DNA from 3 places in the Kineococcus gynurae genome. Region 2 is predicted to be linked to each of the others. Evidence: predicted binding sites of a transcription regulator. Region 2 holds the regulator's gene; each other region holds the start of a gene.
The links. Region 2 encodes HrcA, which represses chaperone genes, less so after heat shock. Its sites were predicted from a motif close to GNTNGCACTCGGNNNNNCCGAGTGCNANC; they were not measured.
Positions count from the first base shown of each region.

Region 1: a site for HrcA is predicted at 6,274-6,302, ahead of groES (co-chaperone GroES). Genes of this name have one in related genera too.
Region 3: a site for HrcA is predicted at 6,627-6,655, ahead of groL (chaperonin GroEL). Genes of this name have one in related genera too.

Region 1 covers NZ_JBHLUI010000010.1:337,579-347,910, reverse strand. The annotation lists gene ACFFKU_RS15415 (hypothetical protein) at 1-488, opposite strand, end outside; gene shbA (RNA polymerase sigma factor ShbA) at 485-1,069, opposite strand; gene ACFFKU_RS15405 (response regulator transcription factor) at 1,385-1,996, opposite strand; gene ACFFKU_RS15400 (MerR family transcriptional regulator) at 2,145-3,335, opposite strand; gene ACFFKU_RS15395 (WhiB family transcriptional regulator) at 3,651-3,953, shown strand; gene groL (chaperonin GroEL) at 4,145-5,764, opposite strand; gene groES (co-chaperone GroES) at 5,867-6,163, opposite strand; gene ACFFKU_RS15380 (class I SAM-dependent methyltransferase) at 6,376-7,581, shown strand; gene rimI (ribosomal protein S18-alanine N-acetyltransferase) at 7,565-8,056, opposite strand; gene tsaB (tRNA (adenosine(37)-N6)-threonylcarbamoyltransferase complex dimerization subunit type 1 TsaB) at 8,053-8,721, opposite strand; gene ACFFKU_RS15365 (hypothetical protein) at 8,832-9,779, shown strand; gene ACFFKU_RS15360 (hypothetical protein) at 9,842-10,332, shown strand, end outside.
Region 2 covers NZ_JBHLUI010000009.1:414,358-424,689, reverse strand. The annotation lists gene ACFFKU_RS13590 (DUF1206 domain-containing protein) at 43-870, opposite strand; gene hemW (radical SAM family heme chaperone HemW) at 927-2,195, shown strand; gene ACFFKU_RS13580 (LLM class F420-dependent oxidoreductase) at 2,219-3,259, shown strand; gene ACFFKU_RS13575 (aminotransferase class V-fold PLP-dependent enzyme) at 3,272-4,390, opposite strand; gene ACFFKU_RS13570 (DUF4870 domain-containing protein) at 4,594-5,136, opposite strand; gene ACFFKU_RS13565 (DUF3097 domain-containing protein) at 5,289-6,164, opposite strand; gene hrcA (heat-inducible transcriptional repressor HrcA) at 6,338-7,408, shown strand; gene dnaJ (molecular chaperone DnaJ) at 7,500-8,624, shown strand; gene ACFFKU_RS13550 (histidine triad nucleotide-binding protein) at 8,721-9,083, shown strand; gene ACFFKU_RS13545 (N-acetylglutaminylglutamine amidotransferase) at 9,106-10,332, shown strand, end outside.
Region 3 covers NZ_JBHLUI010000008.1:204,066-214,397, reverse strand. The annotation lists gene ACFFKU_RS07465 (molybdenum cofactor biosynthesis protein MoaE) at 1-434, opposite strand, end outside; partial or broken gene cofC (2-phospho-L-lactate guanylyltransferase) at 449-1,141, shown strand; partial or broken gene cofG (7,8-didemethyl-8-hydroxy-5-deazariboflavin synthase CofG) at 1,184-2,479, shown strand; gene ACFFKU_RS07450 (suppressor of fused domain protein) at 2,485-3,078, shown strand; gene ACFFKU_RS07445 (acyltransferase family protein) at 3,129-4,268, shown strand; gene ACFFKU_RS07440 (hypothetical protein) at 4,269-4,664, opposite strand; gene groL (chaperonin GroEL) at 4,815-6,443, opposite strand; gene ACFFKU_RS07430 (cold-shock protein) at 6,703-6,906, opposite strand; gene ACFFKU_RS07425 (DUF3263 domain-containing protein) at 7,297-7,602, opposite strand; gene ACFFKU_RS07420 (uracil-DNA glycosylase) at 7,846-8,502, shown strand; gene ACFFKU_RS07415 (CsbD family protein) at 8,526-8,699, opposite strand; gene ACFFKU_RS07410 (OsmC family protein) at 8,822-9,325, opposite strand; gene ACFFKU_RS07405 (DUF1737 domain-containing protein) at 9,376-9,582, shown strand; gene ACFFKU_RS07400 (diacylglycerol/lipid kinase family protein) at 9,605-10,332, opposite strand, start outside.

The DNA of each region.
Region 1 (10,332 bases), on a different contig from region 2:
GCGAAGAACTCCAGGATGGGGGCCGGGACGCTCGGGCGGGCGGCGTCGGCGCTCGCGCTGACCCGCTGGGTCAGCGTTCCGAGGGCGTCGGTGCTGGTCGAGGCGGCCGCGGCGGTGCCGGCGAAGAGCCCGACGATCGCGCAGGCCGCCGCGGTCCCGCGCCCGAAGGTCTGCAACGCGCTGCGGCGCGCGACCAGCACGCGGGGGGCGGGCACCTCCACGGGTGCGGCCTCGTCGGCCTCGGCGGCGGGCAGCTCGACGACGACGGGGCGGGCCCCGGCCGTGAAGGGGTCGGAGAACAGCGCGAAGCCGTGCAGCAGGCGGCCGACCGGGTCCTGCAGGTCGGCGTCGGTGGACTCGTGGCTGCCGAGGCGGTCCAGCAGGGCGTCGGTCTCGAGGAGGTCGGGCACCGAGGGGCCACCCTCGGCGACCGAGCGGAGGTGCCCGCGGCGCCGGGGACCCGTGGTCGGACCCGTCACGTCGCTCACGACGACACCCGCAAGGAGGCGTCGTCCATGGCGATCTTGCGCAGACGCTGCATCGCCCGGTGCTGGGCGACGCGCACGGCTCCGGCGGTCATGTCGAGCGACTTCCCCGTCTCCTCGGCGGACAGGCCTGCGCCGACCCGCAACGTGATGATCTCCCGCAGCTTCGCGGGGAGATGGTCCAGCAGGCGCCCCACCGTCTCGGCGTCGAAGGCGTCCAGGGCGAGCTGCTCCGGACCCGGTTCGTCGCTGACGGTGTCGGGGACCTCGTCGGTGGGCACCGGGGTGCGGTAGGCGGCCCGCTGCGCATCGGCGACCTTGTTGGCCGCGATGCGGTACACGAACGCCTCGAACGGGCGACCCGTGTCCTTGTAGCGGGGCAGAGCCGTCAGCACGGCGATGCACACCTCCTGTGCCGCATCCTCTGCGGCCTGATCGGCTCCGGGCAGACGCCCGAGCCGAGCCCGGCAGTAACGGTGGACCCGGCGTCGCACCGCTTCCAGAAGGTCGGCGACGGCGCCCTGATCCCCCATCAGGGCGCGCGTCGCCAATTCCTGGAGCCCCCCGGCATCCACTGGGGTCATCGCCCGACGCCCTGCGGGCGTTACACCGGAGTTCGCCCCTTCTGTGACTGCTGGTGAGGAGACATCTACCGAGTGTTCGCCCTCGAGGTCGTCCGGAGCGTCGTCGAGCACCGCGACCCCCCCGTCGTGCGGGACGGGGGCGAGTCCGGCCGGGCCGTCGACGGGGTCGTCGAGGTCGCGGAGGTCCCCCGCCACCCGCCCATCGGCGAGCACGGGGGGACCGCCGGCGTCGCCTCCCCCGGGGTTCACGTCTCTACCGTACGAGACGGGGACCCACCGCTGTCCCGGCAATCGGGCGACGCCGGGTCGGCGCGCTCAGCGCACCAGGCCCCAGCGGAAGCCGACGGCCACCGCCTGGGCGCGGTCGGCCGCCTCCAGCTTGCGGAACAACCGACGCGCGTGGGTCTTGACGGTGTCCTCGGACAGGAACAGCTCCCGCCCGATCTCGGCGTTGCTGCGCCCGCGGCTCATGCCCGCCAGCACCTGTCCCTCGCGCTCGGTGAGGGCCGGGGCGCGACCGGTCATCACGACGCGGTCCTGCCCCTGGGTGCGACGGCGCGAGACCTCCTGCAGCGACTGCAGGACCGCGGTCGCGAGCTCCTCGCGGGAGACGTCCTTGACCAGGTACCCCCGGGCGCCGGCGGCGACCGCGCGGGCCACCCCGTCGCCGTCCTCGGCCATGGTGGCCATCAGGACGTTCGCCTCGGGGTGCCGGGCCAGCAGCCGACGCGCGGCCTCCACCCCGCCGATCCCGGGCATCCGGACGTCCATGATGACGAGCGAGGGCCGTTCGACCGGCCACCGCGTGAGAGCTTCTTCCCCCGAGGACGCTCCGACGACCCGGGTGACACCCGGGACCGCCGCGACGAGTCGTCGCATGGCCTCCCGAGCGAGCGGCAGGTCGTCGCAGACCAGAACCGTAGCCACTGTTACCTCTTCCCTGTGGTGTGGCCCGAGCCGTCCGTGGCTCGGGTTGTCGCGCCCCAGCGGGGCGCCACAGCAGAAGATGTCGGCAGGACCACCCGGCGACCTGAGCCTCGGAGGGCCACCGGGTTCGGCCGGTGCCGGCGGCGCTTCAGGCGCGGACGGCCGAGGCGCAGCGGGCAACGGCCTCGGCGAGGTTCTTGGCCCGGACGGCCCCCGCGCGCACCGCGGTGGTGGTGGCCGCGGCGACCGTCGCGGCGGCCCAGCCGGAGCCGCTCAGGACCACGAGCGGGGCGGGTCGGACGGCCAGCAGCGAGAGCAGGCCGTCGTGCGGGGGCACGTCGTCGGCGCCCTCGGCGTGCAGCAGGACCGCGGGGGGCGTGCTGCGCCGCACCGCGGCCGCGAGCATCCGCCCCGGGGCCCCCACGCCGGCGCAGCGGGAACCGAGGCCCAGTTCGGCGAGCGCGAGGGCGGCCAACGGCACCACGGGCGAGGCCGGACCCGAGACGAGGACGGCGCGGGGCCCGGCCGGAACCGACTGACCGGCGACCGCGGCGTTCACCTCGGCGGCCGCCGTGGGCCCGCCCGTCAGGACGCGCTCGGCGAGCTCCTCGTCCCACGCACGGGCCGCGCCGAGCCGGGCGACGGTCTCGCGGATCCCCCGGACGACCTCGGGGTCCGGACCGGTGGTCGCGACGGGGCCGCTCCGGGCGCCGGACGCCCGGGGGGCGGTCGCGTGGGGGGCGGCCGCCCGGGCGGCGGGGGGCGGCGTGGACGCGGCCGGCCTCGGGGGAACGGGATCGGTGGCCGTCCCGTCCACGGTCGGGAGGCGGTCGCCCAGGTCGGCGACACCGGCGGTCCCGGCGAGACCCAGGAGTCCGAGCTCGGTGTCCGGGCCGACCACCGCGGCCGCGTCGGTCATCGCCGCCTGCACGACGGCGGGGGGGATGGTGGCGACCTCGGCCAGGGCGAAACCCCCGGCGGCGACGGACGTGGTGGCCGCGATCCCGGCCGCCTCCCCCGGGGGCAGGCCCTCGAGGGTCAGCCGCCGCATGACCACGAGGCGGGCGATGTCGGTCGCGGAGTAGCGGCGGTGCTCCCCGGCGGTGTGCTCGGAGGGGCCCAGGCCGTAGCGGCGGTCCCAGGTGCGCAGGGTCGCGGGCGCGACTCCCAGGCGCTTGGCGACGGCGGCGACGGTCAACGTCAACCGGGCCCCGGACGCCCCGGCACCGCGCGCGGACGGAGCGGGACCGTCGGCGGCGCTCCCGGCGGGGGACGACCCGGCAGGGACCGGCTCGACGTCGGAGGAGACGCCCGAGGGGACCGACGAGGACGGGGACACCCTCAGATCGTGACAAGTCCGCGGCCGGAGTGCCACACGACGGGCCGGACCGGGCCGCGGTCGCGGAGCCTCGACCCCGTCGGGCGGCTGCGCGCCGGTTGTTCAGGGGTTGTTCATGCAGGTCAGCGACGTGCCCGTGCGAACTCGCCGCCGCTGTGCTGCGACCGGGGGGCCGACCGGGCGAACCACCTCTGAAGAAGTTCTGCCCAGGGGCTTGAACAACTCCTGAAGCGGTTGTAGCGTCAACCTCACCGAACTTCCCGGGGCTGTGAACAACAGGCACCCGGACCGAGCACCACACGACTGGAGCCCACCATGGCCGAGATCTCCCGCCTCCCCGGACCCGTCGCCGACATCTGGGAATGGCAGCTTGACGGCTCCTGCCGCGACGCCGACCCCACCCTCTTCTTCCACCCCGAGGGCGAGCGTGGCCCGGCCCGCCGCAACCGCGACGCCGCCGCGCAGGCCGTGTGCGCGAGCTGCCCCGTCATGCAGATGTGCCGGGAGCACGCCCTCAAGGTCCGCGAGCCCTACGGGGTGTGGGGTGGGCTCACCGAGGACGACCGTGAGGCGATCTACGCGGGTGAACGTCGCCGTTCGTTGCGCGTCGCCAGCTGAGCTGCTGGTCCGACGACGGCGGGCTCGACCCGCCCAGGAAGCAGGGCCCGGACGCCGTGGTGCGGCGTCCGGGCCCTTTCCGTGTCCGCTGCCACCGGTGGTCGTGGCCCGGTGGCGGTGACCACCCGTGGACCGGGACGACGAACGGCCCGCCCCCACCGGGGACGGGCCGTTCGTCGATCAGGTGGGGCTCAGTGGCCGTGCCCGTGGCCGTGGCCACCGGCGGCCGCCGGCTCCTCCTCCTTCTTGTCCACCACGAGGGTGTCGGTGGTCAGGACCATCGACGCGATCGAGGCGGCGTTGCGCAGCGCCGAGCGGGTGACCTTGACCGGGTCGATGACCCCGGCCGCGAGCAGGTCGACGTACTCGTCGGTCGCCGCGTTCAGGCCGTGGCCCGGGTCGAGGTTCTTGACCCGCTCGACGACGACATAGCCCTCGAGCCCGGCGTTCTCGGCGATCCAGCGCAGCGGCTCGGAGGCACCGCGGCGGACCAGCCGCACCCCGGTCGCCTCGTCGCCGGTCAGGCCCAGGTCGTCGTCCAGGACGGAGACGGCGTGCACCAGGGCGCTGCCGCCGCCGGCGACGATGCCCTCCTCGATCGCGGCGCGCGTCGCGGAGACGGCGTCCTCGATCCGGTGCTTCTTCTCCTTGAGCTCGACCTCGGTGTGCGCGCCGACCTTGATGACGACGACGCCACCGGCGAGCTTCGCGAGACGCTCCTGGAGCTTCTCGCGGTCCCAGTCGGAGTCGGTCCGCTCGATCTCGGCCTTGATCTGCGCGACGCGGCCCGAGACCTCGTCGGAGTCCCCGGCGCCCTCGATGATCGTGGTGTCGTCCTTGGTGACGACGATGCGCCGGGCGGTGCCCAGCACGTCGAGGTCGATCTGGTCGAGCTTGAGGCCGACCTCCTCGGCGATGACCTGACCACCGGTGAGGGTGGCGATGTCACCGAGGATCGCCTTGCGACGGTCGCCGAAGCCGGGGGCCTTGACGGCCACCGCGTTGAACGTGCCGCGGATCTTGTTCACCACGAGGGTGGACAGCGCCTCGCCGTCGACGTCCTCGGCGATGATCAGCAGCGGCTTGCTCTGCTGCAGGACCTTCTCCAGCAGCGGGAGCAGGTCGGAGACCTTGGAGATCTTGCCCTGGTGCACGAGGACGTAGGCGTCCTCCAGCACGGACTCCTGACGCTCGGCGTCGGTGACGAAGTAGGGCGAGATGTAGCCCTTGTCGAACTGCATGCCCTCGGTGAAGTCGAGCTCCAGGGCGGTCGTCGAGGACTCCTCGACGGTGATGACGCCGTCCTTGCCCACCTTGTCGAACGCGTCGGCCAGCAGGTCGCCGACGCTCGCGTCCTGGGCGGAGATGGTGGCGACGTGGGCGATGTCGCCCTTGCCGTCGACGTCGCGGGCGAGCTCGAGGAGCTTGGCGTTGACCGCGTCGACGGCCTTGTCGATGCCGCGCTTCAGCCCCGACGGGGCGGCGCCGGCCGCGACGTTGCGCAGGCCTTCCTTGACGAACGCCTGGGCCAGCACGGTGGCCGTGGTGGTCCCGTCACCGGCGACGTCGTTCGTCTTGGTGGCGACCTCCTTGGCCAGCTGGGCGCCGAGGTTCTCGTACGGGTCGTCGAGCTCGACCTCGCGGGCGATGGTGACGCCGTCGTTCGTGATCGTCGGCGCCCCCCACTTCTTGTCGATGACCACGTTGCGGCCCTTGGGCCCGAGGGTGACCTTGACGGCGTTGGCGAGGGCGTCCACGCCGCGCTCGAGCGACTTGCGAGCGGTGTCGTCGAACGACAGCTGCTTCGCCATGAGTGCTGTTCCCTTCTGCTGCAGATCTTCTGCTGGTTGACCAACGGCGGACGCCCCGGTGCCCGGGAGTTCCGGGCCCGGGGCGTCAGACGCTCAGGACGCTTACTTGGCGACCTTGGCGAGCACGTCGCGCGCGGAGAGGATGAGGAACTCGTCCCCCCCGTACTTGACCTCGGTGCCGCCGTACTTCGAGTAGATGACCTTGTCGCCGACGGTCACGTCGACCGGGACGCGGTTGCCGTTGTCGTCCACGCGGCCCGGGCCCACGGCCAGGACCTCGCCCTCCTGGGGCTTCTCCTTGGCGGTGTCCGGGATGACGAGACCGGAAGCGGTCGTCTGCTCCGCGTCGAGCGGCTTGACGACGATGCGGTCCTCGAGCGGAGTGATGGAGACCGACACGTGCGGCCCTCCCCTTCTGCTTCAGTGAACTTCTGCGAACCTGGGACGAGGTGGTCGGTGCAAGGCTGCGGACGTCCGTCGTCGCGGGTGCCGGCCGGCGCCGCCTTGCGGTTGGCACTCCGACCTGCCGAGTGCCACCGACGCTGAGCGCGACGCTAGCACTCTGCGGAGGCGAGTGCCAGACCGGCACCCGACCTGGGAGCATCCTCCGGGTGAACGTCGACGACCTGGCCGCCCTCACCAGTCCGACCGGGGCGGCGCTGCTGGCCCGGCTGCAGGCCGAGGACGCGGCCACGGCCGACCCGCTGGTCCTCGCGCAACGGTTGCGGGCCGAGGGTCACGAGCCGGCGCTGGCCGCCGCGGCGATGACCCAGCTGCGGCTGCGGGCGCGGGCGGCGGCCAAGTTCGGAGAGCGCGCCGAGCGGCTGCTGCTCACCCCGGCCGGCGCGGAGCAGGCGACGCGGGCCGCGGTCGCCGCGCGGCACGCCGAGCGGTTCCTCGGGGCCGGTGTCGACCGCGTGGCCGACCTGGGGTGCGGGGTCGGGGCCGACGCCCTCGCCCTGCGCGACGCCGGGCTCGACGTCCTGGCCGTCGACGCCGACCCGCTCACCGCCGCGGTGGCGGCCCACAACCTCGGCGTCGACGCCCCCGCGGGCGCCCGGGTCGAGGTGCGGACCGCTGACGTGACCGGCGGGGTCGTCGACGAGCTCGGTCCCCGCGACGGCGCCTGGTTCGACCCGGCCCGTCGCACCGGGGGTGGTCGGCGGCTCTTCGACCCCGAGGCGACCAGCCCGCCGCTGTCGTTCGTGCTGGCCACCGCGGAGCGGGTGCCCGCCACGGGGGCCAAGCTCGCCCCCGGGCTGCCGCACGCCGTGGTCCCGGCCGGGGCCGAGGCGGAGTGGACCTCGGTCGAGGGCGACGTGGTCGAGTGCGCGCTGTGGTGCGGACCGCTGGCGCACGCCGGGGTCGCCCGCTCCGCCACCGTCCTGCGGCACGGCCGGGCCCACCGCGTCACCTCCCGCGACGCGGTCGAGGTCGGGGTGGGGGCGGTCGGCGCGTTCCTGCACGAACCCGACGGCGCGGTCATCCGGGCCGGTCTGGTCGGCACGGTCGCCGCGCCGTTGGGGGCCCGGCTGCTCGACGAGACCATCGCCTACGTCAGCACCGACGACCCGACCCGCAGTCCGTTCACGCACGCCTACGCCGTCCACGACGTCCTGCCGTTCGGGCTGAAGTCGCTGCGCGCCTACCTGCGGGCCCGCGACGTGGGACCGCTGACGGTCAAGAAGCGCGGCACCGCCGTCGAACCGGAGACCCTGCGCAAGCAGTTGGGGCTCAAGGGGTCCGTCGCCGCCACCGTCGTGCTGACCCGGGTGCAGGGTCGGCAGAGCGTGCTGGTGGTCAGTCCGCTGGGCTGACGTCGGCACCGCGCCCCAGGGTGGCCCGCATGATGACGGCGTCGACGTCGCCCGGCTGGTAGTAGCGCGCCCGCCGGGCGATCGGCGCGAACCCCTCCGAGGCGTAGAGCGCCTGCGCCCCGGCGTTGTCGGCGCGCACCTCCAGCAGCATCCGCCGCGCCCCGCGCGCGACGGCCAGGTCGGTCAGCGCCCGCAGCAGACGCCGACCGATCCCTCTGCCCTGCAGGCGCTCCGCCACGGCGATGGTCTGCAGGTCGGACTCCGAGCCGCTGAGCAGCACGCCCCCGTACCCCGCGACGGCCCCGTCGTCGACGACGAGGAAGCCCCGGTCGGGACGGGCCAGCTCGGCCCAGAACATCTCCGTCGTCCACGCCGTCGCCCCGAACAGCTCGCGTTCGAGGCGGGCCACGGGTTCGACGTCCCACCAGCGCATCGGCCGCAGGACGGGGTCGCCGGGCGAGGTGTCCCCCGTCATCCCGTCACGCGCTTGCGGGCCCCGGGTTCGACGGCGTCGGGGCGGCGCAGGTAGAGCGGTTCGGCCGGCAGCAGCGGCAGCGTGCCCGTGCCGGCGAGCGCGGCGGCGGCGAGGTCGGCGAGCGCCGTGGCGTCGACGTCGAACGGCTCGCGGGCGGGGCCGAGGTGGTCGGGGTGGAGTGCGGAGCCTCGGCCGACGACGACGAGCCCGTCCCGCTCGACGGCCGCGGGCGCCACGACGTCGGGTCCGGCGAGGCGGACCGCCCCCCCGGCCCCGACCCGGTAGCGCGCGGTGTGGACCTCGCGACGGCGCGCGTCGGTGGCGACGAGGAACTCCCCCTCGACGCCCGCGGCCACGGCGGCGTGGGCCAGGGCGTCGAGGGAACAGACCCCGTGCAGCTCCGCTCCCCAGGCCAGCGCGAGCGTGGCGGCGGTGACGATGCCCACCCGCAGCCCGGTGTAGGGCCCGGGCCCGACCCCGACGACGACGTGGGTGACGTCGCGCCGCTCGCGACCGGCCTCCGCCAGCACCGCCTCGACGGTCGGGACGAGCACCTCGTTGTGGTGACGGGCGTCCCCGGCCCGGCGCGCGGCCAGGGTCCCGGAGTCGTCCCGGACGGCGACCGCGACCCCGTCGGTGGCGGTGTCGATGGCGAGAAGGAGCACGCCCGGGATGCTACGGGCCGGTTCTGCACCTCCTCCGGGCCCTGGTCACGCTCCACCGTCGTGCTTGACTGTGAGTAGTCGAATGTCACCGTCGTCGCGGGGGGTCGGTCGTGGAGATCGCCTGGGTCCAGGCCGTGCGGCTGGCGCGGACCAACCGAGGCCTGCACGAAGAGCTGGAGGATCGGCACGCCTCCCTCGTCGGCCGGGCCGAACGGGAGGGGCGGGCGCAGGAGACGTACCGACGCCGGGTCTACGACCAGGTCCTGGTGCCCTTCCGCGACGTCTTCGGCCGCATCAAGAACGTCGACCTGGCCGAGCTCGTCATGGTGGACCTGCCCGTCGTGGGGTCCGCGCCGCGGGTCGAGGTCACCCAGGTGCGACTCGATGCCCTGCAGACGATCGGTGCGCTCGCCGGCGGCCTGGGCGTCGGCGCCGGAGCCGGCGCCGGGGCCTTCGCCACCGTCGGCGCCGTGGCCGTGGCCTCCACCGGGACGGCGATCTCGGGGTTGTCCGGGGCCGCGGCGACGAGTGCGACCCTGGCCGCGCTGGGCGGAGGTTCGCTGGCGGCCGGTGGTGGCGGTGTGGCCGCGGGGACGATGGTCCTGGGGAGCCTGGTGGCGGCGCCCGCCGTGCTGGCGGCCGTCGGGGTGCTTGCCTGGCAGGGGCGACGGCAGCGGCGTCGTCAGCGAGAGGGCGCCGAAGAGCTGGCCGCCGCAGAGGTCGAGCTGACCCGGGTCGAGGAGCGGACGGCGGCGGTGATCAGACGCAGCCGTCAGGTCGCCGCCCTGCTGGACGACCTTCAGGCGGAGTCCGAGATCCAGCTCGAACGCCTGCGGTCCCTCGTCGACGCGAGTGACGACTACGCCACGTACGACTCGTCGCAACGGGCGAGGGTGGCAGGCACGGTGTCCCTCATGACCACGGTCATCTCGGTGATGGCCACCCCCCTCGTCGACGAGGGCGGCGAGGTGACCGCCGTGTCCGGGGACGTCGTGGACGACGCCCGTCGGCGCCTGCCGAACGGGGCCGCCAGGGCCACCGCGGGCGGCGCGGCATGACCCAGGACGCGACGGGCGGACGATCCGGGACCTCGCCCGACGGCTCATCCCCGGCTGACGAGGTGGCGCACGGTGAGGACGGTGAGGACCGGGGCACCTCCGACCCGGTCGTCAGGCGCCTGGCCCGGGCCGGGGCCGGGACGGCGGCGTGGACGCTGGTGAACGCGGCGACGCGGCGGTCGGCCGCTCAGACCGTCGAGGCGCTGCGGGTCGAGGCGATCGCCGGGCGGCTGGCCCAGCGCTACCGCCGGCTCGGGCTGGCCCAACGGGCAGGACACCTTTTCGAGGTGATGCACGAGCTCTCCTTCAACCTCGACGCGATCGCCAAGGGATCCGCGGTCCGTGCCGCGACGACCGAGTGGGCTCCTGGCGGCTCGCAGAGCGCCGCCGCCGACCTGCACCTCGTCGAGGGCGGACGCCTGCTGGCCTCGGCCCAGGCCAAGCTGATGAGCGACAGCACGGTCGGTGCCCGCAGCGTCGTCGACGGCCGCTACCAGGGCATGCAGCGCCTGGTCCCGGGCGACCAGCTGGAGGCCGTCCACCGGATCCTCGA
Region 2 (10,332 bases):
CACCAGCTCGGGTGTGTCGGGCGGCTGCGGGCCCCGTCGGGCTCAGGCGCGGGCGCGCCGACGTGCGGTCAGCAGCTGGAACAGGCCGAAGCACGCGACCCCGGCGGCGACGACGATCAGCAGGATGGTGCCGAAGGGCTGGGCGGCGATCTCCCGGAAGGCCGAGTCCAACCCGCGGGACTTGGCCGTGTCGCCCTGGGAGGACACGATGATGAGGGCGCCCACCACCAGGAACGCGGCACCCCGCGCGACGTGCCCGGCGACGCCGAGGGCGGTCAGCCCCGACCCGAGCGAGCCCTCGACCTTCTCCTCGAACTTCTTCTTGACGCCCTGCACGATCGTGTAGACCCCGAAACCGATCACGGCCAGTCCCAGGATCACCACGAGGATCGGACCACCGGGGGCCTCGAGCAGACGTTGGGTGGCGCTCTGCTGGGACTGCCCGCTCGAGGAGGCGGCGCCCCCGGTGAGCAGCCTGAGGCAGGAGACGGCCAACCCCAGGCTGATGACGGCCTTCACGGCGGCGGCGATCCGACGCGAGGTCTTCTCCCCGGTCACGACCACCACGGCCTGCCAGGCCACCATGGCCAGGAATCCCAGCACCAGACCGACGAGCAGCACCTTGCCGAAGGGGTTGCCCGCGATGGTGGCCAGGGCGCCCGAGGTGTCCGCGCTCCCGCCCCCGCTCCTGAGCGCGATCTGCAGGGCCAGCCACCCGACCAGCAGGTAGACCAGTCCCTCGCAGGCCACCCCCGCCCGGCCGACCCGTTTCAGGCCCGCCTCGTGGCGGTGGGCGAAGTCCTCCGCGCTCCGACCCAGCTGCTGACCCTGACGCTTGACCCCGCCCGCACCGGCCGCCATCGATCCCATGCGGGGCAGGGTCCTCCTGTCCGGGGATCGTCGCACGATGAGAGAGGATGGCGCTCGTGGCCGGTGCTCTTCCCGACGGTGATCCCGTCCCTCGCGACGGGTCCCTCCCGGCGTCCGTCCGGTCCGGTCTCGGCCCCGAGGGCCTGCGAGGGCGCTCGTTCGGGGTCTACCTGCACGTCCCGTTCTGCCGGGTGCGGTGCGGGTACTGCGACTTCAACACCTACACCGCCACCGAACTCGGGGGCGGTGGCTCGCAGGCCGCCTACGCGGGCACGGCGACGGCCGAGATCACCTTGGCGGGACGGGTCCTGGCCGCCCTCGGCCCGCTCCGTCCCGCCGAGACGGTGTTCCTGGGCGGGGGTACCCCGACCCTGCTGCCGCCCTCCGACCTCACCCGCCTGCTCGGTGGCATCGCCGAGACGTTCGGCCTCGCCCCCGGGGCCGAGGTGACCGTCGAGGCCAACCCCGACTCGGTGACCGCGGAGAGCCTCCTCGCGCTGCGTGAGGGAGGCGTGACCCGGGTGTCCTTCGGGATGCAGTCCGCCGTCCCGCACGTCCTCGCCGTCCTCGACCGGACCCACGATCCCGAACGGGTCCCGCTCGCGGTGTCCTGGGCCCGCGCCGCCGGTCTCGACGTCAGTCTCGACCTCATCTACGGGACCCCGGGGGAGAGCGTCGACGACCTGCGCCGCAGTCTCGACGCGGCCCTCGCCTGCGACCCCGACCACGTCTCGGCCTACGCGCTGATCATCGAGGAGGGGACCGGGCTGGCCCGCCGCATCCGGCGGGGGGAGGTCGAGCAACCGTCCGACGACGACGAGGCCGACAAGTACGAGGTGGTCGACGACGCGCTGAGCGTCGCCGGGTACTCCTGGTACGAGGTCAGCAACTGGGCTCGTACGCCCGCGCACGAGTGCCGCCACAACCTGGCCTACTGGCGGGGCGGGGACTGGTGGGGGGTCGGCCCGGGTGCGCACAGCCACGTGGCCGGGGTCCGCTGGTGGAACGTCAAGCACCCCACCGCCTACGCCGGACGTCTCGCGGAGGGGTCGAGCCCCGGCCACGCCCGCGAGATCCTCTCCGCCGACGACCGTCGGACCGAGGACGTGCTGCTCCGGTCGCGGCTCGCGGAAGGCTTCGACCCGGCCGACTGGGACGTCCGGGTCGCCGCCGCCCAGCTGCTGCTCGACGGACTCCTCGAACCGGCGGCCCGTCCCGGCCGGGTCCGGCTCACCCGACGCGGCCGGCTGCTGGCCGACACGGTGGTGCACCGCCTCCTCACCCCCGCGCCCTCGGACCCGGGAGCGCTGGTCGTCGGCGGGTGACGGCACGGGGGTAGCGTCCTCGGATGCGCCTCGGGCTGAACCTCGGATACCTGACCGGTCCCTCCCCGGCGGAGGCGGCGGCCGAGGCCCTCGCCCTGACGCGGGCCGCGGAGGAGAACGGGTTCGACTCGGTCTGGGTGGCCGAGGCCTACGGTACGGACACGGTCAGCGTGCTGGGGTGGCTGGCCGCCGGCACCACCCGCATCGGGCTCGGTTCGGCGGTCATGCAGATCCCCGCCCGCGCCCCGGCGATGACCGCGATGACGGCCGCGACCCTGGACGTCCTGTCCGGCGGGCGGTTCCGGCTGGGGCTCGGGGTCTCCGGCCCGCAGGTCTCCGAGGGCTGGTACGGCCAGCGGTTCGCCCGACCACTGGTCCGCACCCGGGAGTACGTCGACGTCGTCCGTCAGCTCCTCGCGCGGCAGCCGAGTTCCTACTCGGGGTCGGAGTTCACGCTGCCGTTGCCGGACGGTCCCGGGACCCCGCTGCGGCTCATGCAACCCGCTCCCCGCGACGACCTGCCCGTGTACCTCGCCGCCGTCGGCCCCCGCAACGTCGAGCTCGCCGGGGAGATCGCCGACGGTTGGCTGCCCGTCTTCCTCTGCCCCGACGACTGCTCGGCGTCCCTGGACCGGTTGCGGGCCGGGCAGTCCCGCCGCACCCGGAACGTCGAGTACGACATCTGCGCCACCGTCCCGGCCCTCGTCGTGGAGGGCCGCGGGGAGGAACGCACCGTCGCGGAACTGCCGTTGCGCCGTCACGTCGCGCTCTACGTGGGCGGGATGGGTTCGCGCGAGCAGAACTTCTACGCCGACCTCGGGCGACGACTGGGTTTCGCGTCGGCGGTCGACGAGGTGCAGGAGCACTTCCTCGCGGGTCGCCACCGCGAGGCGGCGCTCGCGGTGCCGAGGGAGTTCCTCGAGGCCACCTGCCTCGTCGGCTCGGTGGCCGGGATGCGGCGGCGCCTCGACGACTACGCGGCCGCGGGTGTCACGACCGTCTCGCTCGCCCCCGTTGCGGGAGACCCGGTCGCCCGCAACGACCTCCTCCGGGCGCTCGGGTAGCCGCGGGCGGGTTCAGGTGCGCGCCAGCGTCTCCACCACGTCCAGCAGCCGGTCGATGTCCTCCTGGCTGGTGTAGTAGTGGGGTGAGGCGCGGTTGATGACGGGGAGCGCTCGTCGACGGGCGTCCAGCAGGGTGCTGCCCGGCGCGCTGACCCCGATGACCACACCGGCACGCTCGGCTGCGCGCACGACCTCGTCGGCCGGGCGGTCGTCGAGACGGAAGGACACGAGGGCGCACGGGCGCTCTCCCAGGTCCAGCACCTGCACACCGTCGATGCCGCGCAGTCCGCGGCGCACCCGGTCCGCAGCCCCCCACGCGCTGGCCTGGATGCGCTCCAGACCCAGGTCCAGGGCGTACCCGACGGCCGCACCCAGCCCGGCCCGCAGCGCGTAGGCGTTCTCCCAGGTCTCGAACCGCCGGGCATCGGGGCGCAGGGTGTAGTCGTCCAGGCTCGTCCACGGCGCGGAGAAGTGGTCGATCATGGCTGGTTCCGTGCGCTGCAGCAGGTCCCGACGCATGTAGAGCAGACCCGTGCCCCGGGGCCCGCGCAGGAACTTGCGGCCGGTCCCGGTCAGGATGTCGCAGCCCAGCTCGCGGACGTCGACGGGCATCTGCCCCACCGCCTGGCACGCGTCCAGCAGGTAGAGCACGCCGTGGCGGGCCGCGACCCGCCCGATCTGCGCGGCCGGGTTGACCAACCCACCGTTGGTGGGTACCCAGGTCACCGAGATGAGTTTGACCCGGTCGTCGATCATCGCCTCCAGCGCGGCGACGTCCAGCCGGCCGGCGGCGTCGCTGGGGACGACGTCGATCTCGATGCCCGACCGTCGGCGCAGCTGAAGGTAGGCGACGTAGTTGGCGGCGTACTCCGCCTCCCCGGTCAGCACCCGGTCGCCGCGGCGCAGGGGCAGGGAGTAGAACGCCAGCTGCCAGGCCACCGTGGCGTTCTCGGTGAGGGCGATCTCGTCGGGGTCGGCGCCCAGGAGCCGGGCGATCCCGCCGTACACCCCGTCCAGCTGCTCGGCGGCGTGCGCAGCGGCCGCGTACCCGCCCAGCCGCAATTCCAGGTCCCAGTGGGCTCGCACCGCCTGGTCGACCACGGCCGGCATCAGCGCCGCGCCCGCGTTCATGAAGTACGCCGAGTGCGCAGCGCCCGGGGTGGCGGCGCGCAGCTCGGCGACCTCCTCCTCGCTGAACGGGGTCCCGCCGGCCGCCGTGACCGGACCGGTGGGGCTGGACGTCACCTCGGGCACGTCGCAACCCTGCATGCCCGCATCATGTCGTCACCGGCAGCGCGGGCGGCGGGGGGCGGCGAGGGACGCAGACCACCGGCTCAGCGGACGAAGCGGATGGTGAGCGGGTAGCGGTAGGGCTGGCCCTGGCCGGCCGCGACCGCGGCGATGATCGAGAACACGACGGCCGCGATCCCCACGGCGGCGGGGAGGAAGAACGTCACGACCCCGAACCCCAGCGTGATGACCGTGAGCAGCGTGGCCACCATGAACGCGCCGATGAGGTAGAGCGTCACCGAGATCGTGAAGTTCAGGGCCTCGGCAGACTGCTGGCGCACGAAGGGCCCGCGGTCCTTGAAGACCAGGTAGACGATGAGCGCGCCGAGGGGCAACAACCCGAACCAGCTCGTCGCGATCCACGAGAGGTGGCCGAGCACCGACCAGGTGCGTTGGTCGGCGGGGCTGAGCAGTCGCGGCCCGTACCCGCCACCCACGGGGGCGGCGCCGGAGTTCGGGTACGGCGGGTACCCGCCGGGCGTGGGCCCCGGTGCGCCGGGGGTGCCCTGCGGGCGCGGCCCGTCCTGCGGGTGGGATCCGCCCTGCGGGTGCTTGGCGAAGTCCGGGGGTTGGTGGGACTCGCTCACGATGCTCTCCTCGGTGTTCTCGCTGTGATTCCGGTCTCGGCGGTACCCGACCATCATCGCGGCGGGAGGCGCTGCGGCCCAGTCGGAGAGGACCTCGAGCACCGTTCCGCGCCCGGATCGGCGACGAAGGGGGGACCCGGCGGGCCGCCCGCTCAGCCGTCCGAGGCGTCCCCGGTCACGAAGTCGACGAGCTCCTCGACCCGACCGAGCAGCTGGGGTTCGAGGTCCGCGTAGCTGCGCACGGTCGCCAGGATCCGTTTCCACCCCTGGGCCACGTCGGCCTGCTCGGCGTGCGGCCAGCCGAGCTCGGCCAGGATCCCGTGCTTCCAGCTCTGCCCGCGCGGGACGGTCGGCCACCGCTGCCAGCCCAGCCGCTGGGGACGGACGGCCTGCCACACGTCGACGAAGGGGTGCCCGACCACGAGGACGTGGGGGTTGCGCTGCACGGCCGCGACGATCCGCCACTCCTTGCTGCCGGGGACCAGGTGGTCGACCAGGACGCCGATCCGCCGACCCGGGCGGGGGTCGAGGGCGCGGATCGCCGCGTCGAGGTCGTCGACCCCGTCGAGCATCTCCACGACGACACCCTCGATGCGCAGGTCCTCGCCCCACACCTTCTCGACCAGCTCGGCGTCGTGGCGACCCTCGACGAGGATGCGTGAGGCCCGCGCGGTGCGGGCGCCGATTCCCGCGACCGCGACCGACCCGCTGGCCGTCCGGGTCGGGGCCTGCGGGGCGGCGGCCCGCGGGGCGACCAGCCGGACGGGCTCGCCCTCGACCCAGAAACCCGGACCGAGGGGGAAGGAACGGCTCCGGCCGCGCTCGTCGGTGAGGGCGACGACGTGGGATCCGCCGCTCTTCTCGACCCGGCTCACCCGACCGACCCACCCGGTCTCGACGTCCTGCACGAGCAGACCGCGTTCGGCGGTCTGGTCGCGGTGCCGCGGGCGGGCGGCGGTGTGCCGCGCGTGGGGGTCGCTCGCCAGGACGTCACGGCCGTAGCGGTCCTCGAAGGGGGTCGGGCTCACGCCGAGGCACGTTAACCGCGCCGGGGCCGGGATCGTCCGCCGCCGCGCCGCACGCCGGTAGACTGGCACTCGCGGCGGCGAGTGCCAGGTGCGAGAGTGGGACGGAGCCGACGCGGACGGCACGGCGCCCGCACCGGGCGATGCGGACGAGGGAACGCAGGCGGGGAGGACCGATGAGCTACGACGACCGCCGACTCGCGGTCCTGCGCGCGATCGTCGAGGACTACGTCGCCACCCACGAGCCCGTGGGTTCCAAGGCGCTCGTCGAGCGCCACCAGCTCGGGGTGTCCCCGGCCACCATCCGCAACGACATGGCCGTGCTGGAGGACGAGGGCTACATCACCCAGCCGCACACCTCGGCCGGCCGCATCCCGACCGACAAGGGCTACCGGCTCTTCGTGGACCGCCTCGCCGCGGTCAAACCCATGACGGCGGCCGAGAAGCGGGCCATCCAGACGTTCCTCGACGGGGCCGTCGACGTCGACGACGTGGTCGACCGCACGGTCCGGCTGCTGGCCCAGATCACGCGTCAGGCGGCCGTCGTGCAGTACCCGTCGCTGTCCCGCGCCGCCGTGCGCCACGTCGAGCTGGTGCCGGTCGGGGGGCGCAGCGCGCTGCTCGTCCTCATCACCGACACCGGTCGGGTCGAGCAGCGGGTGGTGGAGATCCGTTCCGCCCCCGACGAGACGGCGCTCGTCGCCTCGTTGACGGCCCTGCGCCTGCGGCTCAACTCCGCGAGCGTCGGCAGGCGGTTGCAGGTGGCCCGCGACGGGCTGACCGCGCTGGTCCAGCAGGCCGAACCGGAGGAGCAGGCGATGACCGCCGAGGTCGTCGTCGCCCTCGGGGACTGCCTCTCGGCCGCCCTGGAGGAACGGGTGGTCATCGCGGGCACGGCCAACCTGGTCCGGTCCGGGGCGGACCTGGCCTCCTCGCTGGGCAGCGTGCTGGAGGCGCTGGAGGAGCACGTCGTCCTGCTCCGGCTGGTCCAGGAGATGACGAGCGAGGAGGGGACGACCTTCCCCCGTCCCGACCCCCGTCCGGAGCTGGGCACCATCTCGGTGCGCATCGGGGCGGAGAACCTGCACCTCGGGTTGCCGGAGACCTCGGTGGTGACCAGCGGCTACGGCGAGAACGAGGCCGTCGCGCGCCTGGGCATCCTCGGGCCGACCCGCATGGACTACCCCACGACCATCGCCGCGGTCCGGGCGGTGTCCCGCTACGTGTCCCGCATCCTGGCGACCTGACCGACCGACACCCACCGACCCGAGCGTCTGACCCTGCCGCGCAGCACCCCGCCGCGCGGTCACGGAACCGAAGAGGAGACCGAAAAACCTCGTGAGCGACTTCTACGACGTCCTGGGCGTCAGCAGGGATGCCTCGCCGGAGGAGATCAAGCGCGCCTACCGCAAGCTGGCCCGCAAGCTCCACCCCGACGTCACCTCCGACCCCGACGCCGGGGACCGGTTCAAGGAGGTCTCGCAGGCCTACGAGACCCTCTCCAACCCCGAGAAGCGGGCCCAGTACGACCGCGGTGGCGGCCAGGCCGGAGCGGCCGGCTTCGGTCAGGGCTTCGGCTTCAGCGACATCATGGACGCGTTCTTCGGCGGCGGCGGGGCCGGTGGCGGCCGGGGCGGCGGCCCGGCCAGCCGGACCCAGCGGGGGCAGGACGCGCTGCTGCGGGTGGACATCGACCTGTCCGAGGCCGTCTTCGGCGGGGAGCGGACCGTCCAGGTGGAGACCGCGGTCGTCTGCCCGACCTGCCAGGGGTCCTGCTGCCGCCCCGGCACCCAGCCCGAGACCTGCGACATCTGCCACGGTGCGGGCTCGGTCCAGCGCGTCGTGCGGTCCCTGCTCGGCCAGGTGATGACGGCCCAGCCGTGCCCCACCTGCCGTGGTTTCGGCACCGTGCTGCCCGCGCCCTGCCTGGAGTGCAGCGGCGAGGGGCGCATCCGGGCCCGGCGTCCGCTGAACGTGCGCATCCCGGCCGGGGTCGACACGGGCACCCGCATCCAGCTGGCCTCGCAGGGTGAGGTCGGGACCGCGGGCGGTCCGCCCGGGGACCTCTACATCGAGATCCGGGAGCGGCAGCACCCGATCTTCACCCGGGTCGGCGACGACCTGCACTGCACGCTCGAGGTGCCGATGACGGCGGCGGCGCTCGGGGCCTCGATGCCCCTGGAGACCCTGGACGGCGTCGACGAGATCGACGTGCGGGGTGGCGCGCAGCCGGGGGAGACCATCGTGCTGCGCGACCGGGGGGTGCAGCACCTGCGCAGCGCCGGCCGCGGGGACCTCGTGGTCACCCTCGACGTCAGGGTGCCGCGCGACCTCGACGACGAGCAGGTCGAGCTGCTGCGGCGGCTCGCCGAGATCCGCGGCGAGGTCCGCCCGGACGCCAAGCTGTCGCCCGCCCACCAGGGCATGTTCGCCAAGCTGCGCGACCGGCTCAGCGGGCGCTGAGCCGGCGCGGACCGCGGTGCGGGCGCAGGACGGGGCCGGGTACCGATCCGGCCTCGTCCCCCCGCGGTCGGCGCGGCGTTGCTAGCGTGCGGCGGCATGAGCGGCAGCGGAAGCGGTAGAGCCCCCGACGACCTGTTCCTGAAGATCGTCGCCGGGGAGATCCCGGCCGACATCGTGCACGCTGACGACGAGGTCGTGGCGTTCCGCGACGTCTCCCCCCAGGCCCCGGTCCACGTCCTGGTGATCCCGCGGGTGCGCTACGAGTCCGTCGCCGAGCTGGCGGCCGCCGCCCCGCAGACGCTGGCCCGCCTCGTCGCGGTGGCCCAGCAGATCGCCGACGCCGAGTGCGGCGGGGAGTACCGTCTCGTCTTCAACACCGGCGCCGGCGTGGGGCAGTCGGTCTTCCACGTCCACGGGCACGTGCTGGGCGGCCGCGGTTTCACCTGGCCCCCCGGCTGACGATCGGATTGGATGGTTCCCCATGTGCGGTGTCTGCGGAGAGATCACGTTCGACGGTCGCGCGGCTGACGTCGCTGCGGTCCAACGGATGTCGGAGGTCCTGGCGCCGCGGGGGCCCGACTCGGAGGGGTTGTGGGCCCAGGGGCGGATCGCCTTCGGGCACCGTCGTCTGTCCATCATCGACCTCTCGGCCTGCGGTGCGCAGCCGATGGTGGACCCCGAACTCGGCCTGACCGCGGTCTTCAACGGCTGCATCTACAACTACCGCGAACTCCTCGAGGAACTGCGCGGCCACGGGTACCGCTTCGTCTCGCACTCCGACACCGAGGTGATCCTCAAGGCCTACCACCGGTGGGGCACCGACTTCGTGGACCACCTGGTCGGCATGTTCGCCGTCGTGCTGACCGAGCGCGACACCGGCCGCGTCGTGATGGCCCGGGACCGCCTCGGCATCAAACCCCTCTACCTGGCCGAGACCTCCGGTCGGCTGCGCTTCGCCTCCAGCCTGCCCGCGCTGCTGGCCGCGGGGGACGTGGACACGACCATCGACCCCGAGGCGTTGCACCATTACCTCACCTGGCACGCGGTGGTGCCCGCGCCGCTGACGATCCTGCGCGGGGTGCGGAAACTTCCGCCAGCCACCGTCCGCGTCGTCGAGGCGGACGGGCGGTCCCGGGAGCACCGGTACTGGGCGCCGGACCACGTGCGCGACGCGGAGTTCTCCCGCTTCACGGCCGAGGACTGGGAGGACGCGGTCCTCGAGGCGTTGCGCGTCGCGGTCCGCCGGCGGACCGTGGCCGACGTCCCGGTCGGGGTGCTGCTCTCCGGCGGTCTGGACTCCAGCCTCATCACCGGTCTGCTGGCCGAGGCGGGCCAGAGCGACCTCGCGACGTACTCGATCGGTTTCGAGTCGGTGGGTGGCCGCGAGGGCGACGAGTTCGCCTACTCCGACGTGATCGCCGAGCGCTACGGCACGAACCACCACCGGATCCGGGTCACCGGCGACGAACTGGTCGGTGCCCTCGGGCACGCGGTCTCGGCGATGAGCGAACCCATGGTCTCCCACGACGTGGTCGCCTTCGACCTGCTGTCCCAGCAGGTCTCGCAGACCATCAAGGTCGTGCAGTCGGGTCAGGGCGCCGACGAGGTGTTCGCCGGGTACCACTGGTACCCGCCCCTGGCCGGGCTCGCCCCGGCGGACGGGGTGGACGCCTACGCCCGCGCGTTCTTCGACCGCGACCACCGGCAG
Region 3 (10,332 bases), on a different contig from region 2:
TCGGCCAGGTGCTGGTGCTTCCAGATCGGTACCCGGTCCTTGATCTCGTCCACGAGCCGGGCGCAGGTGCCGAAGGCCTCGGCGCGGTGGGCCGCGGAGACCGCGACGGCCAGGGCGCAGTCCCCGACCGCCAGCGGGCCGACCCGGTGGGCGACCGCGACGGCGTCGACCGCGGAGGTCTCGACGACCTCGGCCACCACCCGGGCCAGCGTCTCGCCGGCCGTGGGGTGGGCGACGTACTCCAGGCCGAGGACGGCGCGGCCGTGGTCGTGGTTGCGGACGTTGCCCGCGAAGGTGGCGACCGCGCCCGCCACCGGGTCGGCCACCAGGGCGGCGAAGCCGGCCACGTCGAGCTCCTCGGGCCCCACCCGGACCAGGGTCACGCGGCGTCCGGGGGTGCTCAGCCGGGAATCGTCCCGGGTGGGGGTGCTCACCCGGGTCAGGGTACGTGCGCGAGACTGCGGTGGTGGCACGTGGCACCCAGGCGGACCTCCCCGGCGACGGGGGCGCGGAACGGGACGGTCGGGACGGATCCGCCGGCCCCGACGCCGAGGGGGGCGCGACGGTTCCCGGGTGGACGGTGGTGGTCCCGGTGAAGGGGGGCAGCGCCGCCAAGACGCGGCTGGGGCTGCCGGAACGACAGCGCAGCGAACTCGCCCTGGCCATGGCCCTGGACTGCCTGGACGCCGTGCGGGCCACCCCGTCGGTCAGCTCGGTGCTGTGCGTGAGCGACGACCCGGTGGTGCGCGAGGCCGTCCTGGAGCTGGGGGTGGTGGTCGTGCCCGCCGGGGGCCCGGGGCTGGACCGGGCCGTCGTGGCCGGCCTCGCGGCGGCCGCGGGGGCGCCGTCGGCGGGTCCGGTCGCCGTGCTGGTGGCGGACCTGCCCGCCCTGCGCCCGGTCGATCTCGAGCACGCCCTCCGCGACGCGACGACGGGCCCGGGACCGGTCTTCGTCGCCGACGCCGACGGGACGGGCAGCGTCCTCGTCGCCGACCGGGACGGTGCCCCGCCGCACCGGTTCGGGCCGGGTTCGGCGGCCGCGCACCGCACCGCCGGGGCCCGGGCCCTGAGCGACCCTCTGCCCTCCCTGCGCCGGGACGTGGACACCCCGGCGGCCCTGACCGCGGCGGGGACGCTGGGTCTCGGACCGCGGACCGCGGCCCTGCGGGCCCGGACCACCCCCCTGCCCGCCCCCCGCCGCCGGCCCCGGTCGACGACGTCCGCCGACCCGCACCGCGACCGTCCCGGTCCGGAGCGCGTGGCCGCCGCGGTCGCCGACCTGCGTCCCGGCACCCCGCCCGCCGACGTGGAAGCGCTGCTCGCGGCCCGGGGGCCGGAGCTCGCCCGGGTGCTCGCGGCGGCCGCGACCGTGCGCGACGTCGCCCTCGACCGGGCCGGGCGCCCCGGCGTGATCACCTACTCCCGCAAGGTTTTCCTGCCCATCACGCGGTTGTGCCGGGACCGCTGCCACTACTGCACCTTCGCCACCACCCCGAACCGGGTCCCGAGCGCGTTCCTGTCCCCGGCCGACGTCCTGGCCGTGGCCCGGGCCGGGGCCGAGATGGGCTGCAAGGAGGCGCTGTTCACGCTGGGCGACGCCCCGGAGGACCGCTGGCCCGCGGCCCGCGCCTGGCTCGACCGGCACGGTCACGCGAGCACCCTCGACTACGTGGCGGTTCTGGCCGAGCTGATCCTGGCCGAGACCGGGCTGCTGCCCCACCTCAACCCGGGGGTGCTCGGTGCCGCCGCGCTGCGGGACCTGCGGCCGCTAGCCCCCTCGATGGGGATGATGCTGGAGACGACGTCGCGCCGGCTGTGGAGCGAGCCCGGGCAGGTCCACCACGGCTCCCCGGACAAGGACCCGGCCGTGCGGCTGCAGGTGCTCGCCGACGCCGCGGCCGCCGAGGTGCCGTTCACGACGGGCATCCTCGTGGGCATCGGCGAGACCCTCGCCGAGCGGGCGGCGACGGTGCTCGCCCTGCGCGCGGCCGCCGCCGCGGGCAACGTCCAGGAGGTGATCGTGCAGAACTTCCGGGCCAAGGACGACACCGCGATGCGCGGCGAGCGCGACCTCGACCACCAGGAGTACCTCGCCGCGATCGCCGTCACGCGCCTCGTGGTGGACGCCGACGTCTCGGTGCAGGCCCCGCCGAACCTGTCCGACCCGGGGCAGCGGGCCGACCTGCTCGCTGCCGGGGTGGACGACTGGGGCGGGGTGTCGCCCCTGACCCCGGACCACGTCAACCCTGAACGGCCCTGGCCGCAGCTCAACGAGCTCGCCGCGACGACCCGGGCGGCCGGCCTCGAGCTGGGTGAACGCCTGACCGCCCATCCTCGGTTCGTCCTGGACGCCCTGACCGGCTCCGAACGCTGGATCGACGCCCGGCTGCACCCGGCCGTGGCCGCGCTGGCCGACCCGGCCACCGGCCTCGCCCGGGCCGGGGCCCGGCCCCGCGGGCGGGGTCTGCAGCTGCGGGACGCCGGGTGAACCCCACCGACGACGGCCCCACCGACGCCGAGGTTGCGATGGCCCGCTACGCCGCCGCCCGGCTGGCCCCGGGTGCCCCGCTGCGGGTGGAGGAGTTCGAGGACTCCGCCGGCCGGACGCGGCTGGACGTCGCCGTGTTCCCCGACGTCCCGGTCGCCGGCCTGCACACCGTGGCGACGCTGTCGCTGCACCGCCACGCCGCGGCGGTCGCCGACCCCGCCGACCCGGTCGAGCTGCTGACCGTGCTGGAGTCCCCCGACGTCGACCTCGTCGCGGGCCTGCTGGCCGCCTGCTGCTTCGCCCTGGTGGCCGAGGGGGAACCCGCCCGGGCGGGGACGGTGCTGCCCGACGTGGCCGGCGACCTCCTCGAGGTGCCCGTCCCCCACCTCGTCCTGACCGCACCCGGAAGCTTCCCCGGGCTCTCCCGCTACCGCCTGGCCGACGGTGTCGACGTCCACTGGCTGCAGGCGGTCCCGCTGCACGAGACAGAACGGCGGCTCCTGCAGGAGCGCGGTCTGGACGCGCTGGAGGACGCGTTCGAGGCGGCCGGTGTGGACGTCGCCGACCTCTGGCGCAACCCCGTCGTCTGACCCGGCCCGTCGACCGGCGCCGACCCGGCGGGCAGGCCATGATCGGCGGCGTGACCCGTCCAGGGCCGTCGGTCGGCGGTGTCGGTGACCGGGCGCCCCACGGTCGCCTGCGCAGCCTCGACGCGCTGCGGCTGCTGGCCGCGCTCGGGGTGGTGCTGTTCCACTTCACCGCCCGTGACCACACCCGGTTCGGGTCGCTGCCGACGACCGTCTTCCCGCACCTGTCCGCGGTGACCGTGTACGGCTACGCCGGCGTGCACCTGTTCTTCGTGATCAGTGGTTTCGTCGTGGTGCGGTCGGCCCGCGGCCGGGGGGTGGCGACCTTCCTGGCCTCGCGGATCACCCGGCTCTACCCCGCCTACTGGGCGGCGGTGCTGATCACGGCGGCGCTGCGCTGGGCGCTGCCGAGCATCGACGACCGCAGCCCGGTCGAGGTGCTGCTCAACCTGACCATGGCCCAGGACCTGCTGGGGGTGCGCCGGGTCGACGGCGTCTACTGGACGCTCTGGGTGGAGTGGCAGTTCTACCTGCTGCTGGTGCTCCTCATGGTCGCGGGCCTGACCCGGGGGCGGCTGGTGCTGACCGCCGGGTGGTCGGCCACCGTCGGCACGGCTCTCGCGCTCCTCCTCGGCCCCGGGGCGCCGGTGCTGGCGGGCTTCCTCCCGGTCTTCGCGGCGGGGGTCCTCCTGCACGTGCTGCACGACGAGGGCCCGACCCCGGGGCGCTGGCTGCTGCTGGGCCTCGTCTGCGCCGAGGCGGCCGTGCTGGCCACGTTCCGGCAGGGCGAGGGGGTGGCCCGGATCGTCAGCGGGGTCCAGGTCCGACCCGTGGTCCTCGCCCTGGTCGTCCTGGCGGCGGTCGCCGCCGTCGCGGTGTGCGCGCTGGTGCCCGCGGTGCGCGACCTGGACCTCGCGGTCCTCACCGCGGCCGGGACCCTCACCTACCCGCTGTACCTGACCCACGAGTACGTCGGCTGGGCGCTCATCGGGGCCACCCGCGGACTCCTGGGGGCGTGGGGGGCCCTCGCAGCGGCCGTCCTCGGCTGTCTGCTCCTGGCCGCCGTCCTGCACCGGGTCGTCGAGCGACCGGTCCAACCGCGGCTGCGGCGGTGGCTGCAACCCCGCCTCGCCGCCCTCGGCGCGCGGCTGCCCACGTCCCTCCACGCCCGGGCCGTCGGTCCCGGGCGGTGATCAGGGACGCAGCCGGGCCGGGGCCTTGGCCTGCCACGCGGCGGTGAGGGCGTCCCGGACGTCGTCGGCGCGGGCGGCGTCGAGGGCCACGAGGTACCCGGCGAAGCGGGCGAAGTGTTCGATGTCGAAGAACCCCGGACGCTCCTCGGCCAGCACGGCCGCCTTCTCCCCCAGGTCCTCGGTGACCAGGGCGACCAGCGGACCCGTCGGCGCCTCCACCGGGGGGTCGGCGGCGCGGAACCGCTCCTGGTCGGCCTTGGTCAGCGGCCGCACCCAGGCGAACTTCCGCCCGGCCACCGCCCAGGCACGGTGTCCCCACGTCGTCGTCTCGCCGACCTCGGGCAGGGCCGTCACCGCGGCGACGAACCCGTCGAGGTCGAGATGCTCCTCGGACATGAACCTCTTGTAGCGCAGCGGGGCCGCTGCTGCCCAGCGCCGGACGGACCGGTCCGGGCGGACGCCACGAGGGCGGCCCTCCGAAGAGGACCGCCCTCGTGGGTGGAACGGGTACCGCGGGGCCGCCGGGCGGCCCGGGTCAGGCGTGGATCAGAAGTCCATGCCGCCCATGCCGCCGTCGCCACCGGCCGGGGCCGCGGAGGCCTTCTCCGGCTTGTCGGCGATGACGGCCTCGGTGGTGAGGAAGAGCGCCGCGATGGAGGCGGCGTTCTGCAGCGCGGAGCGCGTCACCTTGACCGGGTCGTTGATGCCCGCGTCGAGCAGGTCGACGTAGTCACCGGTCGCGGCGTTGAGGCCGAAACCGGGGTCGAGGTTGCGGACCTTCTCGGCCACGACGCCACCCTCGAGACCGGCGTTGACCGCGATCTGCTTGAGCGGGGCCTCGATGGCGACCTTGACGATGTTCGCCCCGGTCGCCTCGTCGCCGACGAGCTCGAGCTTCTCGAAGGCCGCGACACCGGCCTGGATGAGGGCCACGCCACCACCGGCGACGATGCCCTCCTCGACGGCCGCCTTCGCGTTGCGGACGGCGTCCTCGATGCGGTGCTTGCGCTCCTTCAGCTCGACCTCGGTCGCCGCGCCCGCCTTGATGACGGCCACGCCGCCGGCGAGCTTGGCGAGACGCTCCTGGAGCTTCTCGCGGTCGTAGTCGGAGTCGCTGCGCTCGATCTCGGCGCGGATCTGGCCCACGCGACCGGCGATGGCGTCGGCGTCGCCGGCCCCCTCGACGATGGTGGTCTCGTCCTTGGTGACGACGACCTTGCGGGCGCGGCCCAGCAGGTCGAGGTCGGCGGTGTCGAGCTTGAGCCCGACCTCCTCGGAGATGACCTGGCCACCGGTGAGGATGGCGATGTCGCCGAGCATGGCCTTGCGGCGGTCACCGAAGCCGGGGGCCTTGACGGCCACGGACTTGAAGGTGCCACGGATCTTGTTGACCACGAGGGTCGCGAGGGCTTCGCCCTCGACGTCCTCGGCCACGATCGCCAGCGGCTTGCCGGACTGCATGACCTTCTCCAGCAGCGGGAGGAGGTCCTTCACCGAGGAGATCTTCGAGTTGAGGATCAGCAGGTACGGGTCCTCGAGGACCGTCTCCTGACGCTCGGCGTCGGTGACGAAGTAGGGCGAGATGAAGCCCTTGTCGAACCGCATGCCCTCGGTGAGCTCCAGCTCGAGCCCGAAGGTGTTGCTCTCCTCGACGGTGATGACGCCTTCCTTGCCCACCTTGTCGAGGGCTTCGGCGATCAGCTCGCCGATGGAGGCGTCACCGGCGGAGATCCCCGCGGTGGCGGCGATCTGCTCCTTGGTGGTGACCTCCTTGGCGGCGCCGAGCAGCTGCTCGGTCACGGCCTCGACGGCCTTCTCGATGCCGCGCTTGAGGCCGAGCGGGTTCGCCCCGGCGGCCACGTTGCGCAGCCCCTCGCGAACGAGGGCCTGGGCCAGGACGGTCGCGGTCGTCGTGCCGTCACCGGCGACGTCGTCCGTCTTCTTGGCGACCTCCTTGACGAGCTCGGCCCCGATCTTCTCGTAGGGGTCCTCCAGCTCGATCTCCTTGGCGATGCTCACACCGTCGTTGGTGATCGTGGGGGCGCCCCACTTCTTCTCCAGCACGACGTTGCGGCCCTTGGGGCCCAGCGTGACCTTGACGGCGTCCGCGAGCTGGTTCATGCCGCGCTCGAGGCCGCGACGAGCTTCCTCGTCGAAGGCGATGATCTTGCTCATGCCTGGTGTTCCTCCCGAATGGGGCGGTGGCTGGTCGGACCGGCGCCCGCGACGGACGACCTGCCGGACCGGGGTCACGTCCCCCGGGCACCGCAGGCCTCACCGGACCGACCGGGAGTGCGAGGCTCCCGGGTCGAGATGCTGACACTGCTGTCACTCTCGACTCGAGAGTGCCAACCTCATGTTGGCACTCTCCCCGGGCGAGTGCAAACCGCCGGGGGTCGCCCACCAGGTCACCGGGAGGAGCTCCCGGACGGGCTCAGATCGCGCGGACGGACTCGGCCTGCGGACCCTTCTGCCCCTGCCCGACCTCGAACTCCACCCGCTGACCCTCCTCGAGGGAGCGGTAGCCGTCGGCGACGATCGCGGAGTAGTGGACGAAGACGTCGGCGCCACCGTCGTCGACGGTGATGAACCCGAAACCCTTCTCCGCGTTGAACCACTTGACGATGCCCTGAGCCATTGCGTTCTCCAGTGGTGCGATCAACCGAGGGCGCCGACGGTGCGTCACCGGCAGCGGGTCTCACCTGCGCCGCCGGGGACGGGGGCGAATGATCGACCGGTCGTCAGCGTAGTGGCGTGCCGCCCGGATGGGCAGGGAATGAACGACAAACGTGAACGGGTGAACGTCACAGGAATGTCACGAATTAAATGCGCGGTGAGCAGGACCGGGGTCAGAGGGCGCCGACGACGTCGAGCAGGGGCCGGGCCACGGCCCGCACCAGCGCGAGCGCCGCGAGGAGCAGCAGCAGGGCGACCACGACCCAGACCACGACGAGGACCGCCACCCCGAGCGGAGACCGGCGGGTGCGGTGCGCCCCGCGCCGCTGCGGCAGCTGGCGGCCGCGACCGCTCAGGGCTGGACCCCGAGGCGGCGGGCTGACCGGTTGCGCTGGCGGGTGGACCGCATCCGGCGCAGCCGCTTCACGAGCATGGGGTCGTGGCGCAGGGCCGCCGGGGAGTCGATGAGGGCGTTCAGCAGCTGGTAGTAGCGCGTCGGCGAGAGGTCGAAGAGCTCACGGACCGCCTGCTCCTTGGCCCCGGCGTACTTCCACCACTGCCGCTCGAAGGCCAGGATCTCGGCCTCGCGCCGGCCGAGCCCCTCGGGGAGCCCCGCTCCGGCCGGACCGTCGTGGTCCGTCCCGGGGCCGGTCCCCACCTGCTGCTCGACCCGCTGCACCGCGTCGCCGTCCACGCGCGACCGCCTCCCCCGTCATCGTCCTGCGCCCTCACCTTAGGCAGGAACTACACGGCTGTCATTCCCCGCCCGGCGCGTCGCCCGGCCCCGGCGCGCCTCGACTAGGTTCGGCGGGTGACTCCCGCCGCAGGCGTCCCGCCCGTCCCGCCCGCCCCGTCCGAGCCGGCCGTCGGGACTCCTGACGGCGACCCCGCGGGGCTCGGCCTGGACACCCTGGACGCGGGGTGGGCGCGGGCCCTGGCCCCGGTCCACCCGCGGCTGCGCGAGCTCTCGGCCTGGCTCGCGACCGAGGCCGACTGGCTCCCCGACCCGGCGTGCGTGCTGCGGGCGTTCCGCCAGCCCTTCGCGGACGTGCGCGTCCTGGTGGTCGGGCAGGACCCCTATCCGACGCCCGGCCACCCGGTCGGGCTGTCCTTCGCGGTGGAGCGTCACGTCCGCCCGCTGCCGCGCAGCCTGGTGAACGTCTACAAGGAGCTGCACGCCGACGTCGGCGTGCCCGTCCCCCCGCACGGAGACCTGACGGCCTGGACGCGGTCGGGGGTGATGCTGCTCAACCGCGTCCTCACGGTGGGGGCGGGGGCGTCGGGGTCGCACCGTCGGCGCGGCTGGGAGGAGGTCACGGCCACGGCGGTCCGGGCCCTGGCCGGACGCGGGACCCCACTGGTCGCGCTGCTCTGGGGGCGCGACGCGCAGACGCTGCGACCGCTGCTCGGCGACGTCGCCGTGGTCGAGGGGGTGCACCCGAGCCCGCTCTCAGCGTCCCGGGGGTTCTTCGGGTCCCGGCCCTTCAGCGCGATCGACGCCCTGCTCAGGGAGCAGGGCGCCGACGCGGTGGACTGGAGGCTCGACCTCGACGGGTGATCCCGCCGGACCGGGCCGCCCGGTCAGCTCTTGAAGACGTCCTTGACGTTCTCGCCGGCCTTCTTGGCGCTCGCCGCGGCCTGGTCGTTGCGACCCTCGGCCTCGAGACGCTCGTTGTTGCTCGCGCTGCCGGCCGCCTCCTTGACCTTCCCGGCGACGTCCTGGGCAGCGTTCTTGATCTTGTCTGCAGCGCTCACGACAACTCCCTCTGAGTCACGGCCCTCCTGCGCGGAGCCTCGTGGCTACACCGTAAAGCTGGGCCCCGCGGGCCGCACCCGGAGTCGATCGGCTCCGGGAGCAGGCCGACCGCCGCCGACGGTCAGCCGCGGACGACGGTCACGCTCGGCGGCGTCTGCAGGGTCTGCGCGATGACGCAGTACCGCTCGGCGAGGGAGACGAGCTTGCCCTCGGTCGCCTCGTCGGCGTCGGAGGAGAAGGAGAACGTGATGGTGACGTCGGTGATCCCGACCGGGGCCTCCTTGGACACCCCGAGCGTCCCGCGGGCGTCCCAGTGCGCGTCGACGGTGACCGAGGCCTCGCGCAGCTGCACGCCCATGGCCGTCGCGACGCTGCGCAGGGTGACCCCGGCGCACGCGGCGACCGCCTCGCAGAGCATGTCGGCCGAGCACGCCTCGGTGCCGTCGCCCCCCGCGGCCCGGTGCAGCCCGGCGCGGGTGGTGCCGGCGAACCCGTCGACGGAGACCCCGATGGTCTGCCCGTCCAGGACGGCGACCGCCCGCGCCGGGATGCGGGCCTGCTCCGGGTCCTCCCGGTAGGTGTCCTTGAGCGGCTTCTGCAGTGCACGGAGTTCGGTCGCGTCCATGCGCCGGAGGCTAGTTCATCGTCGCGACCCCGCTCGGTTAGCGTCCGGGCATGAGCGAGACGAGCACCCCGAGCCCCCGGCTGCGCTACCGGTTGCTGACCGGGCCCGACGACCGGTCGTTCTGCGAGAAGGTCTCCGCGGCCCTCGACGACGGCTACGTCCTGCACGGCAGCCCGGCGATCGCGGTCGGACCGGACGGTCCGGTCGCCGCGCAGGCCGTGGTCCTGCCGACCCCGCTCGCCCCCGGCGAGGTCTGAACCCTCCGCGGTCCGACACCCCTCAGCGGGGGCAGACCGCCCGCCAGGCGTCGGCGCGCATCTCCCAGCGCACGGAGGTGCGCGGGTCGCCCACCTCGCCGTCGGAGTTGAGGCGGAAGTGCCCGCTGCGCGCGCTCACCTCGACCACGTGGCCCCGGGCGGTGGTGACGTCCTGGCGTTCGACGTGGACCCCCTGGCGCAAGCCCCGGGCGAAGCCGACCCGCGCCCACGGCGAGGTCGACGTCGACACCACGACGTCGGCGACGCCGTCGTGCGGGTCGGCCCCGGGGACCAGGGGTGCCCCGCCGCCGATGGTCCCGCCGATGCCGACCCCGACCATGAGGACCGGGCGGTCCCCGTCGACGAGCACCTCGCCGTCGACCTCGACGCGCAACGGGTAGCCGCGCCCCGCGCTCACCCCGGCCCAGGCCGCCCCGACCGGGTAGGCCGCGGCCCCCAGCGACGACTTCCACCGCTGGGCGCGGGCCGTGGCCGAGGCGCCGATGCCCGCGTGCACCGTGTTGACCGTCACCCGGTCGAGGTCGTCGACCAGCAGCTCCAGGCCCCGCGGCGTGCCGGTCGCGGCCACGACCGCGGCGGTCACCGGTTCCAGCGGCAGCCGCAGCGACCGGGCCAGGTCGTTGCCCGTCCCCAGCGGGATGAGCCCGAGGGGCCCCACGGCGTCGGCGGCTCCCGCGTCGTGCAGCAGCTGCAGAGCGGTGTGGACGGTCCCGTCACCCCCCATCAGCA